Regions from separate parts of the Streptomyces sp. NPDC015345 genome, predicted to be linked through region 2. Evidence: riboswitches for the same ligand, from Rfam matches in the RefSeq annotation. Region 2 holds a riboswitch; each other region holds the start of a gene.

Region 1 (4,382 bases), on a different contig from region 2:
GCTGCTCGCGATGGGCATGCACGCGCTGTGGAACGGCTCCGCGGTCTTCGGCCAGTACGGGTTCTTCGCCGTGTACGCGCTCTTCATGCTGCCGTCGTTCGGGCTGCTGACGTGGCTGGCGATCTGGACCCGGCAGCGCGAGCTGCGCATGATCCGCGCCGAACTGCCCGTGTACGCGGCGGCGGGCTGGCTCACCCCGCCCGAGCCGTACGCGCTCGGCTCGATGCGGGCCCGCGCGCTGGCCCGCGACTACGCCTCATACGCCTGGGGGAAGGCCGCGGGCCGGGCGGTCATGGAGTACGAGACGTACGCGACGTCACTGGCGTTCCTGCGCCACCGGGGCCGCCGCGGCCGGGCGGGCGCCGACTTCGTCGTACGCGAGCGGGAGTTGCTCGAGAAGCTCTGGGAGCGCCGCGAACCGGCCCGGCCCGCCCTGGCCTACGCGGCCCGCGCCACCGCCCCGGTCATGCTCCCGATGCCGTACGCGCCGTACGGCCACCCCCACGCCGCGTACCCGCACGCCCCGTGCGCCCCCTACGCCCCTGCCGCGTACGCCCCCGCTCCGTACGGGCAGCCGCAGCCCCGTCCGGCATACGGCCACCCGGCCCACAACCCCTACCGCACCTAGGCGGAGGCCGCCGTCAGCGCCGACAGCTCGGCGTCCGTCAGGGAGAGGTCCGCCACCGCGAGCAGCGCGGGCAGCTGCTCGACCGTGCGCGCGGAGGCGAGCGGCGCCGCCACGGTGGGCTGCGCCGCGAGCCAGGCGAGGGCCACGGTCGCGACCTCGGCGTCATGCGCCTCGGCGATCCCGTCGAGCGCGGCGAGGACCCGGTCGCCCCGCTCGCTGCCCACGTACTCCTCGACCCGGCCGCTGCGCGCGCTCTCGACGCGTGTGCCGGGGCGGTACTTGCCGGTGAGGAAGCCCGACGCGAGGGCGAAGTAGGGGACGGCGGCGAGGCCGGAGCGCGAGGCGAGCTCCTGGAGCCGGCCCTCGTAGGTGTCGCGGGAGACGAGGTTGTAGTGCGGCTGGAGCGCGACATAGCGCGCGAGGCCCTCGCGGTCGGAGAAGTCGAGGGATTCCTGGAGCCGCTCGGGGGAGATGTTGGAGGCGGCGATGGCGCGCACCTTGCCGGCCGTGACCAGCTCGTCCAGTGCCCCGATGATCTCCTCGACGGGGACCGAGGTGTCGTCGAAGTGGGTGTAGTACAGGTCGATGTAGTCGGTGCCGAGGCGGCGCAGCGAGGCGTCGGCGGCCCTCTTGATGGTGTCCGGGGCCAGCCCCTTGTACTCGGGGTGGGCGCCGGCCTTCGTGGCCAGGAGGATGTCGGAGCGGTTGCCGCGCTCGGCCAGCCACTCGCCGATGAGGGTCTCGGACTCGCCGCCCTCGTTCCCCTCCACCCAGCTCGAATAGGTGTCGGCGGTGTCGATGAAGTTGCCTCCCGCGGCGGTGTAGGCGTCGAGGACGGCGAAGGACGCCGTCCGGTCGGCGGTCCAGCCGAAGACGTTGCCGCCGAGGGCGAGCGGGAAGACCTCGAGGTCGGATGAGCCAAGCGTGCGAAGAGAAGTCATGCGTTCCTCAACGGAGCCGCCGGAAACAGAATTCCGGCGGCTCCCCCAAATGAACGTCAAGTCGTCCGCTTCGGGTCAGGGGTTGAGGCCCTTACTCTGGAGCCAGGCGAGGGGGTCGACGGTGGAGCCGCCCGCGGTGTGGACCTCCATGTGGAGGTGCGGTCCGGTGACGTTGCCGGTCGCGCCGACGCGCCCGATGACATCGCCGGTGCTGACCTTCTGTCCCGCGCTGACGTTCATCGAGGACTGGTGGCAGTACCAGACCTCGGTGCCGTCGCTCAGCTCCAGGACGGTGCGGTAGCCGTACGCGCCCGCCCAGCCGGCTTCCTTGACGGTGCCGGTGTGGACGGCCTTGAGCGGGGTACCCGTCGGTGCGGCGAAGTCGAGGCCGGTGTGGTGCCCGGAGGACCACATGGAGCCGGCGACACCGAAGTGCGACGTGATGGTGTACGAGGAGGTGGGCAGCGCGTAGCTCTTGGCGAGCTTGGCCCGGCGCTCGGCCAGGGCCTTGGCCTCGCGGGCCTCCTGCTCCTTCTTCTTCTTGGCGGCGGCCTTGGCGTCGGCCTTCCGCTCGGCCAGCCTCTGCTGGGCGGCGGCCTCCTCGGCGGCCTTCTTGACGGCGGCCTCCTCGGCCGCGGTCCGCACCGCGTCGTCCGCCTGGTCCTGCTGGTTCTCGGCCTGCTGCATGATGCGGGCGCGCAGTGCCTCGCCCGCGTCCGTGGCGCCCTGCTCGGCGTCGGTGGAGCTGACACCGGCGGCGCTGAGCGGAGCCGCGGCCGTGACGGCTTCGGAGCCCGCGGGGGCGGCGGAGTCGTCGGAGAGGAGGGAGCCCACGCCGGGCAGGGACTCGGCCTCGGGGAGCGAGTCGGCGACGGCGCCGAGGTCGGGCATCGAGATGGAGACGGGCGCCTTGCCGTCCTGCGCGGTGGCTATGCCGCCCGCGCCGACGGCGGCGATGACGCCGACGCCCAGCACGGTGGAGCTGCGGGCGAGCCCGCCGCCGCCCTTCTTGTGCACACGGTGCCTGCCGCGGACGGGACGGACGGACTCCTCGGTGGGATTCCATTCCTCCCAGGTCTCCTGGTCGTAACCACCGAAGTCGTCGTCATTCGGTACGTACGCGGCTTGGGGGGCAGGCCGGTTGGACGCCACTGGGGCGCACTCCTTTCCTTCCTTCTCGCCTACCGGGTTAGCTGACGGGTTCGGAGCAGGAAGGTCTCCTACGGACAACCGGCACGGATGCACAGCTGCCCGATTCACCCCAAGTTGGTGGTTCCCCGGCTCCCTTGCGGGATTAGGCGTGTGCGCACGGAGCCGCCTCTAGTGACGGCTGGGACGACCGCGCTGCGTTATCGAACGTTAATAGACAGCGGTGCCGTATTCCAAGCTGTTCCGATTGATCATTAACGCTCGCGGGCAGGACTTAACGGGACACGAGGGTTCGCACCGGGGCAAGTTGACCCTGTGTCACCCGAGAAAGTCACACACCGGAACTTCACATTCCCTTGACAGAACGTCAGTTGTGATGCGGAGGGCTGCACTTCAGTCACGGCCAGTGACATGGCTCTCCGCCGCGGCCTTGCCGTCCCCGGTGGCCGGCCGCCGCACCGCGAGCAGCGCCATGTCGTCCGTCGCCGCGCCCCCGGTGTGCCGCCGCACCTCCTGCGTGAGCGTGGCGAGCAGCGTGTGCGGGCCCTCCCGGCCGGGGAAGATCCGCCCGCCGAGCCGGGTCGCGGGGTCGTAGAAGGCCCCGGTCGCGTCGCGCGCCTCCGAGAGACCGTCCGTGTAGAAGAGCAGCATCGCCCCGGGCGGGAACTCCGACTCGTCCGCCCGGTCCGGCCACGCCCCTAGCTCCCCCATGCCGAGCGGCAGCGCGGGCTCGCTCGGGGAGAGCACGCACAGCCGGCCGTCGCCCCGCAGCAGCAGCGGCTCCGGATGCCCCCGGTTCACCAGCCGTACGCAGCCGTCGCCGACCCGGATCTCCGCGAGGACGGCGGTGGTGAACCCCTCGAAGGCGTCGAGCCCGTCGCGCCGGGTGCCCTCCCGCGCGAGGGCCCGCTCCAGGCGCTGCGCCACGGCCTCCAGGGTGGTCTCCTGCTCGGCGGCCTCACGGAAGGCGCCGATGACGACGGCGACGGCGGCCACCGCGCCCATGCCCTTGCCACGGACGTCGCCGACGATGAGCCGTACGCCGTGCGGGGTGTCCTGTACGGCGTACAGATCACCGCCGATGAACGCGTCGGCCTGCGCGGCCTCGTACCGCGCCGCGAGGTCGAGCCCGCCGATGCGGGGGTCGGGCTGTGGCAGCACGGCGCGCTGGGTGGCCTCGGCGATGGAGCGGGCGATGGCGAGCCGGTCGTTGCCACGGCGCACGACGCGGTTGATGAAGATCGCGAGGGCCGCGACGGTCGTCACGGTGAGCAGTTCGGTGACGGCCTCGACATGGCCGCCGACGGAGCTGCCGTAGTGCAGCACGGTGACCGCGACCGAGGCCGCGACGCCCGTCAGGACGGTGCCGAGCAGCGAGTAGAAGGGGGCGGCGATCAGCGGGGCCGCCGTGAAGAGCGGTGCGGCGGTGAACTCGGGCGGGGTCAGGGCGTCGTACACGACTCCGACGACGAGGAGCAGGACGGGCAGTATCCGTACGAGGGTCCGCTCGTGCGCGGTGGCTCCGCTGCCGCCGGTACCTCCACGCTGCCCCACCGCTTGTCTCCCGCCGATCCCGCGCCCATCGCCGCGCTGCACCCAGGCTTCCTGGAGAGGGGTCCTGGTGCGAGCTGGTGTGGGCCGTACGGGTGACGGGAGGCGGGGAA
Region 2 (4,382 bases):
TCAGATAGAGCCGCTCGCGCGCGCGCGTGATGCCCACGTAGGCGAGGCGGCGCTCCTCCTCCAGCTCCTTGACCTGCCCGAGAGAGCGCATGTGCGGGAAGACGCCGTCCTCCATGCCGGTCAGGAAGACCACGGGGAATTCGAGGCCCTTGGCGGTGTGGAGCGTCATGAGGGTGATGACTCCGGAGCCGTCGTCCTCCTCATCCGGAATCTGGTCGGAGTCGGCGACGAGCGCGACGCGCTCCAGGAAGTCGGAGAGCGTGCCGGCCGGGGCGGCGGCCCCTTCGTCACCTTCCGCTGGGCCTTCCGCCTGGCCGTCTTCCTGGGCACCGGCCGCTTGGGCGTTCTCCTGCTCGAACTCCAGGGCGACGGCGGCGAGTTCCTGGAGGTTCTCGATACGGGTCTCGTCCTGTGGGTCGGTCGAGGCCTGCAACTCGGCGAGGTAGCCGGTCCGTTCGAGTACGGCCTCCAGGACGACGGCCGGGCCCGCGCCGGACTCGACGACGGTCCGCAGCTCCTCCATGAGCGTGTTGAACCGCTTGACGGCGTTGGTCGAGCGGGCCGCCATTCCGTACGCCTCGTCGACGCGGCGCAGCGCCTGCGGGAAGGAGATCTTCTCGCGCTGCGAGAGCGCGTCGATCATGGCTTCCGCGCGGTCGCCGATGCCCCTCTTGGGGACGTTCAGGATACGGCGCAGCGGGACCGCGTCCTCGGGGTTGGCGAGAACGCGCAGGTAGGCCAGCACATCGCGGACCTCCTTGCGCTCGTAGAAGCGGACGCCGCCGACGACCTTGTAGGGCAGGCCGACGCGGATGAAGATCTCTTCGAAGACACGCGACTGGGCGTTCGTGCGGTAGAAGATCGCGACGTCGCCGGCCTTCGCGTCGCCCGCGTCCGTGAGCCGGTCGATCTCGTCGGCGACGAATTGCGCCTCGTCGTGCTCGGTGTCTGCCACGTAGCCGGTGATGCGGGCGCCCGCGCCCTGGTTGGTCCACAGGTTCTTCGGGCGGCGGCTCTCGTTCCGCTCGATGACCGCGTTCGCGGCGCTCAGGATCGTCTGCGTGGAGCGGTAGTTCTGCTCCAGGAGGATCGTGGTCGCGTCGGTGTAGTCCTCCTCGAACTGGAGGATGTTGCGGATCGTGGCGCCGCGGAAGGCGTAGATCGACTGGTCCGCGTCACCCACCACGCACAGCTCCGCCGGGTCGTCACCTTCGCCACCGGAGGGGCCGACCAGCTCGCGCACCAGGGCGTACTGCGCGTGGTTGGTGTCCTGGTACTCGTCGACCATGACGTGCCGGAAGCGGCGGCGGTAGTGCTCGGCGACGTCCGGGAAGGCGCGCAGGAGGTGGACCGTCGTCATGATCAGGTCGTCGAAGTCCAGCGCGTTCGCCTCACGCAGGCGTGACTGGTACATGGCGTAGGCCTGGGCGAGGGTCTTCTCGAAGCCGTCAGCGGCCTGTCCGGCGAAGTCCTCCTCGTCGATCAGCTCGTTCTTCAGGTTCGAGATCTTGGCGCTGAAGGACTTCGGCGGGAACTTCTTCGGGTCGAGGTCCAGGTCGCGGCAGACCAGGGCCATCAGACGCTTGGAGTCCGCGGCGTCGTAGATCGAGAAGGAGGACGTGAAGCCGAGCTTCTTGTACTCGCGGCGCAGGATGCGGACGCAGGCGCTGTGGAAGGTCGAGACCCACATCGCGTTGGCCCGGGGGCCGACGAGCTGCTCGACGCGCTCCTTCATCTCGCCCGCGGCCTTGTTCGTGAAGGTGATCGCGAGGATCTGCCCCGGGTGCACGCCGCGCTCCGCCAGGAGATACGCGATGCGGTGGGTCAGCACGCGGGTCTTGCCCGAACCGGCGCCGGCCACGATGAGCAGCGGGGAGCCGGCGTGCACGACCGCCGCACGCTGGTTCTCGTTCAGCCCCTCCAGGAGCGCCGCCGGGTCGATGACCGGGCGCGGGGCCCCGTCGCGGTAGTGCGTGTCCCGGGTCATGGGCACGTCGAACTTCCCGTCGAACAAGTCGTCCGGAACCGGTTCCGGAGCGCTGTCCTCGGGCGGCGGCGGGGGCTCTTCGTCCGTGGCCCGGGAAGGCCGCAGGTCCGCCAGGAAGCTGTCATCAAAGAGGCTGCTCATCGCCTCCCGAGTCTAGGCGGCCCCACTGACAACCCGCCCCGGGTTCCGGCCACCTTCCTCCCGAAGCCCGTCCGGCTTGCGCCTGCCTACGCCTCACCTACGCCACGCCCACACCTGGTCACGCTCCGCGACAGCGCCGCCTGCCCGGCCCCGGTGCCCCGGAAAGTAACGGAAATGTATCGGGCATAACGAACATCAACCTTCACACGCGCCACACGAGTTGGCTAGCGTGCTCCGCGGGCCGCTCGTCCTCCCACCGGCGAATCCCGCCGGGAACGGGTTGCCTCCGCCGAGTCCGACCTGTTCGGAGCCGGGGACCCACCGAAAACCTGGGGTGAATCGGTCCCGTACGCAGTACGGGACCGTAGGGCAACCTTCCGGACCATCCGCCCGAACCCGACAGCTAACCCGGTAGGCGGTCTACGGAAGGAGTCGCCTCCCTTGGCGTCGCACCGCAAGCCGCGGACCCGGACAGCCGGAATACGCACCGCCCCCGCCGTCGGCATCACGACGGCCGCCTTCACCTCCGTGGCGCTCCTGTCACAGACGGCGCAGGCGGCCCCCTCCGCACCGGCGAAGCCCAGCCTCGAAGAGGTGCGGAAGAAGGTCGACGACCTGTACCACCAGGCGGGCGTGGCCACCCAGAAGTACAACTCGGCCAAGGAGAAGACCGAGAAGCAGCGCAAGAAGGCCGACCGGCTGCTCGACGACGTGGCCGAGCGCGCGGACAGGCTGAACGAGGCGCGCCAGGAGCTCGGCTCCATCGCCGCCGCCCAGTACCGCACCGGGGCCGTCTCCCACACCGCCACGATGATGCTCGCCAAGGATCCGCAGGGTTTCTTCGACCAGAACCACCTGGCGGACCGGCTGACCAAGCGGCAGAAGAAGGCCGTCGACGACTACCAGGCTCAGCAGGTGTCGGCGACGAAGCAGCGTACGAAGGCCGCGCGGAGCGTGGAGACGCTGAGCGACTCGCGGGACGATCTCAGGACGAGCAAGGAGACCGTCCAGAAGAAGCTGGGCGAGGCGCGTGAACTGCTCTCGGAGCTGACCGCCGAGGAGAAGGCCCGGCTCGCCGCGATCGAGCGGAAGAGGGAGCGCGAGGCCAAGCGCAAGGCCGAGGAGCTGGCCCGCAAGGAGGCCGCCGAGGCGGAGCGCAAGCGCAAGGCGGAGGAGGCGGCCCGGAAGGAGCGGGAGGAGCAGGGGCAGGGAGAGGGCCAGGACTCCGGATCGGGTTCCGGCGCCGGCTCGGGTTCAGGCTCGGGCTCTGGCGAGGGCTCGGGCTCCGGTGGCGGCTCGGGCTCCGGAAGCACCGACGGGAGTTACGCCACCAAGGCCGCGAAGGTCATCGACTTCGCGGAGGCACAGATCGGCAAGCCGTACGTCTGGGGCGCGACCGGGCCCGACTCCTACGACTGCTCCGGGCTCACCCAGGACGCCTGGAAGGCGGCGGGGATCACCCTGCCCCGCACCACTTGGGACCAGGTGAAGGCCGGCACGACCGTGAAGACCGCCGACGCCGAGCCGGGCGACCTGGTCTTCTTCTACGACGACATCAGCCACGTGGGGATCTACATCGGCGGCGGCAAGATGATCCACGCCCCGAAGCCGGGCGCCAAGGTCCGCGTCGAATCGATCTACTACATGCCGATCCACAGCGTGGTGCGCCCGGCATAGCCGCGGAAAGTCACCCTCTACGCGCGCGTGGCCCGCACTCCCGAAGGAGCGCGGGCCACGCGCGCGTAGAGGGCCGGTTGCGGGGATCAGGTCCACAGCACGGCGATGAAGATGTTCGCCGTGGTCAGCAGCCCCACCGCGCCGAACACACCCTTGTCGATCTTCTCCTCGTCCCGCTTCACATAGACCAGCGCGAGGATCACGATCAGCACGGCCATCTTGATGCCGATCTTGATGTTGTTGACCGCGTTGCCGTCCGCCTGGTTGAGACCCACGAGGGCGACGCCGGTGACGAGCATGATCAGCGCGCCGTGCAGCATCGCGGGACCGAAGCGGGCGGTGCCCTGGCCCATCTGCTTCATCTGGGTCAGGAAGCCGCCCAGGAGCGAGGCGATGCCGATGATGTGCAGGCCGACGAAGAGATGGATGAGTACGTCCATGGGCCGGAGCCTAGCCCGGACCCGTACCGCTCCCCGCAGGCGGCCCCATAGCACCCTCCGCCGGGCCGCCAGGGCGCGAACCGTCACATTGGTCACGGCCGTCCGCCAAGCCGTCACCGACCCGTCAGCAGCACGGA
Region 3 (4,382 bases), on a different contig from region 2:
ACACCTATGCCGAGTTCGCCGTGCTGTCGGCCTGGGCCCGTATGCCCGAGGGGCTGACATTCGAGGAGGCGGCCGGTTACCCCTCCGTGGTGGAGACCGCGCTGCGCGTCATCCGCGAGGTCGGTGTGCGGTCCGGGCAGACGCTGCTGGTCAGCGGCGCGTCCGGGGGAGTCGGGTCGGCGGTCCTCCAGATCGCCCGCGACCGGGGCATCGCCGTGATCGGCACGGCGGGGGCCGCGAACCAGGACTATCTGCGCGGCCTGGGTGCCCGCGCCACGACGTACGGCGAGGGCTGGGTGGAGCGGGTGCGGCGGCTCGGCCCTGTCGACGCGGCTCTGGACCTGGCCGGATCGGGCGTCATCCGCGAACTCGTCGAGCTGACCGGGGACCCGCGGAAGGTGCTCTCGATCGCCGATCTCGGCGCGCCGGAGTTCGGTGTCCGGTTCTCCGGCGTGGCCGGGAGCGTGCCGGAAGCGCTCGTCGAGGCCGCCGGCCTCATCTCGCGGGGCAAGCTCCACATCCCGGTCGAGAAGTCGTACCCGCTCGCCGATGCCGCGGCGGCACACGTCGACAGCCAGGCCGGTCACACCCGTGGGCGCCGGGTCCTGATCGTCTGAGTCCTGATCGCCGCGGGCCCGACCGGCTCGGCCAGTCGGCCTCACGTGACCGGACCGGTCGGCCTCAAGTGATCAAGAGCTGCGTATCTTCCGGCGTTACGGGATACCTGGTGCGCATGAAGTTGCTGACGGTTGTGAGTGAGGTCGATCGAGTGGTGACGCAGCAGGTGGCCCGGCGCGTCGCGCCAGGTGTGGGCAAGGTGCTCTCCGGGGTGGAGGAGGCGGCGGAGAGCACGAAGCTGTGGTGCGGGGCCGCCGTCGCGATGGCGTGCCTGGGCGGGTGGCGCGGCCGTACCGCGGCCGTGGCCGGTCTCGCCGCCATGACGGTGGCGCAGCTGGCGTCGAACGGCGTGTGCAAGCAGCTGGCCGACCGGCCCCGGCCGCCCAAGGAGTGGTTCCCGCACGACGAGGCCGACGACCGGCCCGACTCCTCCTCCTTCCCCTCCGGGCACACCGCGGCGGCGGTGGGATTCACCGCCGCCGTCCTTCCCGCCTGGCCGGCCGCCGGCCTCGTCTGCGCGGTACCGGCGGCGATGGTGTCGGTCGAGCGCGTGCAGAGCGGCGCCCACTACCCCAGCGACGTCGTCGCCGGCGCCGCCATCGGCCTGGCCGGCGCCTGGCTGGTCCGGCAGACTCCCCGCCTTGCCCTGCGCCACTGGACGTAGGAGACACGGGACGTCGGCACGAGCCGAGACGAAGGCCCCCGGCGCGGTGCGCCGGGGGCCTTCGCGGAAGGGGACGGGATGCAGGACGGGATCAAGCGTGTCGTCGGGCCCACAGAGGGGTGACGAAGGAGATGAGGACGGCTGCGACGCCGATCTGGAAGACGTGCCGGATCCAGTCGATGCCGCCGGTGTCGCGAACGCCGAAGGCGCTGGCGAGAGCGTTGCCGACCACGGCGCCCACGATGCCGAGGAGAACCGTCAGCCACAGGGGAATGGGCTGACGCCCCGGCAGAACGAGCTTGGCCAGCAGGCCGATGATGAGTCCCGCGATGATGGCCCAGAGGAACGACACGACAACTCCTTCGTTTACTTCTGTCTACGGTTCCGACTGTCTACGGTTCCGATCTTCGGTTCCGATCTTTCGGCTACCAACGTCCGCGTGCCCGGCAATCCGCGGCCCATTCCTCTCCCGTCCGCCCCGCCGCGCGGAACGGGCATGCCGTGAGCCCCGGCACACCACGTGTCCGGGGCTCACGGCATGTCAGAGAGGCGCGGTCTAGTACGGGCCGTTCACGTTGTCGATCGAGCCGTACCGGTCGGCCGCGTAGTTGCAGGCGGCGGTGATGTTGGCGACCGGGTCGTAGCTGTCCGTCGAGGTGCCGGGCACGTGGTACGCCTCGAAGGTGGGGGCGATCACCTGGAGGAGGCCCTTCGACGGGGTTCCGGCGACGGCGTTGGAGTCCCAGTTGTTGATGGCCCACGGGTTGCCGGAGGACTCGCGCATGACGTTGCGGTGGATTCCCTCGTACGTGCCGGGAATGCCGTGCTGCGCCATGATGTCGAGCGACTCCCGGATCCAGCCGTCGAGGTTGTCGCTGTAGGACTTCTTCGCCGGGGCGGCGGCGGTCTTGACGGAAGCCGGGGAAGCGGTCGCCTTCTTCGCGGGCTCGGCGGCGTTCTTCTTGCCGAGGGTGAGCTTGAGACCGGGGTGGATCAGCTTCGGGTCGTCACCGAGGACGTTGCGATTGTCCTCGTAGAGCTTTTTCCAGCCGCCGCTCAAGGAATGCTCCCGGGCGATCTTGGAAAGGGAGTCACCCGCGACGACTACGTGGGTGTTCGGGGCGGCGGCGGGCTTGACGGCCGCAGGGGCCTGAGCCGCGTGGGCGGCGGTCGCGCCGAGCACCGGCAGGACGAGCACGGCTCCGCCCGTTCCCGCGGCGGCGATGCCCCGGGTGAGCGAGCGGGACTTGGGACGGCGGTGCTTTCCCTTTGCAGGCATGACGAATTTCCTCTCCGTCGCCTACGAGGTGAGCTGTCGGGTTCGGACGGGAGATGTCCGGTCGCACTGGGCATGCGACTTCACCCCGAGCCGTTCCGGAAACCGGATCGGCGGCTTACCTGGTTCCCCCGCTCCTGCCGTGCGTGAGTGAGTAAGTGGGTGGGTGTAACGGCTTCCGGACAGCGGCAGGATTCGGCGTTCCATCCGGTTCGACGGTGACATTAAGCGAGAAAGGCCGGAGGTAACAAGGCGCGAATTCGCGGCGGCAATGCGAGAGGTCGGTTCGTGGAGATCAAATTCCCTTGGCCCTCTTTGATCCAAAACTCAACTCTCTGTCCGCAGAACGGGAATGCGCTCCGAGATCTTCGGCGCGTGCGGGAGTCGGCGTGACCCATTTCACGGAGAGGTGTGGATTAAATGCCGCTCGCCGCGTCAAATCGGGCATATTGCAACGCTCGATGATGCCGGTAGGCGGAGGTCGTGTGGAGGTGGATGTGGACGCGGATATGGAAAGAGCGGCCATTGCCGGAAAAGGGGTGGGCGGCTCGGCGGATCTGGGAGTTGACGATTCATCGGCCGCGTTTTCAGGCGGCCCGTTCGGCGGCCCGTTCCTTGATTCCGGCGAGCGCGGTGTCGAGCATCCGGTCGAACTCCGTTAGTGGCGGTACGCGTCGCGTCATCGTCCGGGGGCGACCGCCACCTCGGCGAGCACCGCCTCGGGCAGTCCCAACTCCGCGCCGTAGGTGGCGTGTTGGTGGTCCACGCGATCGAACAAGGAGGGCGTATGGGCGAGGTCACCGCACCGGAGCGGCCGCCGGGGCCGAACCGGCACGCCTCCCCGGGCACCGGCGTTCGCGTACTCCCGCCGCTCTACCGCATCAACTGCCGTACGGCGCAGGAAAAGTGACCGTCCACGCGGCGACGTCACGGCCCTTCGGTCTGGTGCGTGGTCCGCTCGCGCGGGCCGTCGTCAGGGGGCACAGGGCGACGACACGGAACTGTCGGTGGTCTGCCCCGCAGGCCGCTCACGGCCGCTCACGGCCACGCCGTCGGCCGGTCGGCAGGGGCACGGGCTCCGCCCCGGGGACGACGGTGTTCGTGAGCGTGCCGATGCCCTCCGCCGTGAGGGTGACGGTGTCGCCGGGCTTCAGTGGCGCAGGGGTCTGCTCGCCGCGCCGGCCCCACAGCTCGGCGAGACAGCCTCCGTTGCCGCAGGTGCCCGAGCCGAGGACGTCACCCGGGACGACGCGGGTGCCGCGCGAGGCGTAGGCGGCCATCTCCTCGAAGGTCCAGCTCATGTTGGACAGCAGGTCCTCGCCGGCCTTCTCGCCGTTGACCTCGGCGGTCAGGGCAAGGCGTAGGAACCCCTCGGCGTCCCGGTACGGCTCCAGCTCGTCGGCGGTGACCAGGTACGGGCCGAGGGTGGTGGCGGTGTCCTTGCCCTTGCAGGGGCCGAGGCCGACCTTCATCTCCGCGCCCTGAAGGTCCCGCGCCGACCAGTCGTTGAAGACCGTGTAGCCGACGATGTGGTCGCGGGCCTGCTCGGGCGTGAGGTCCCGGCCCTCTCGCCCGATCACCGCGCCCACCTCCAGCTCGAAGTCCAGCACGGCCGACCCCGGCGGCACGGGCACGTCCTCGCGGTGGCCGTAGATCGCGTGCGGGTTGGTGAAGTAGAAGGTCGGGGCCGCGTACCACTGCTCGGGGACACCGCCGGTGCCCTCCACGGCGCGGCGCACCCCTTCGACGTGCTCCTCGAAGGTCACGAAGTCCCGTACCGAGGCGGGCTGGAGCGGGGCCAGCAGCCGTACCCGGGAGACGTGC

Evidence for each region. Region 2 has a riboswitch for cyclic di-AMP ahead of ACF062_RS15915 (NlpC/P60 family protein). Riboswitches for the same ligand answer to the same signal wherever they lie in the genome.
Region 1: linked by a shared signal. The riboswitch ahead of ACF062_RS24445 (M23 family metallopeptidase) and the one ahead of ACF062_RS15915 (NlpC/P60 family protein) in region 2 are both predicted to bind cyclic di-AMP.
Region 3: linked by a shared signal. The riboswitch ahead of ACF062_RS09825 (transglycosylase SLT domain-containing protein) and the one ahead of ACF062_RS15915 (NlpC/P60 family protein) in region 2 are both predicted to bind cyclic di-AMP.

The regions. Positions count from the first base shown of each region.
Region 1 covers NZ_JBIBTX010000005.1:701,455-705,836, reverse strand. The annotation lists gene ACF062_RS24455 (PrsW family intramembrane metalloprotease) at 1-628, shown strand, start outside; gene ACF062_RS24450 (aldo/keto reductase) at 625-1,569, opposite strand; gene ACF062_RS24445 (M23 family metallopeptidase) at 1,645-2,721, opposite strand; cyclic di-AMP (ydaO/yuaA leader) riboswitch at 2,733-2,880, opposite strand; gene ACF062_RS24440 (PP2C family protein-serine/threonine phosphatase) at 3,112-4,272, opposite strand.
Region 2 covers NZ_JBIBTX010000003.1:783,609-787,990, forward strand. The annotation lists gene pcrA (DNA helicase PcrA) at 1-2,128, opposite strand, end outside; cyclic di-AMP (ydaO/yuaA leader) riboswitch at 2,406-2,562, shown strand; gene ACF062_RS15915 (NlpC/P60 family protein) at 2,570-3,805, shown strand; gene ACF062_RS15920 (hypothetical protein) at 3,892-4,245, opposite strand.
Region 3 covers NZ_JBIBTX010000002.1:794,484-798,865, forward strand. The annotation lists gene ACF062_RS09810 (NADP-dependent oxidoreductase) at 1-617, shown strand, start outside; gene ACF062_RS09815 (phosphatase PAP2 family protein) at 734-1,282, shown strand; gene ACF062_RS09820 (GlsB/YeaQ/YmgE family stress response membrane protein) at 1,374-1,634, opposite strand; gene ACF062_RS09825 (transglycosylase SLT domain-containing protein) at 1,839-2,561, opposite strand; cyclic di-AMP (ydaO/yuaA leader) riboswitch at 2,565-2,729, opposite strand; gene ACF062_RS09830 (hypothetical protein) at 2,948-3,220, shown strand; gene ACF062_RS09835 (hypothetical protein) at 3,346-3,468, shown strand; gene ACF062_RS09840 (fumarylacetoacetate hydrolase family protein) at 3,587-4,382, opposite strand, start outside.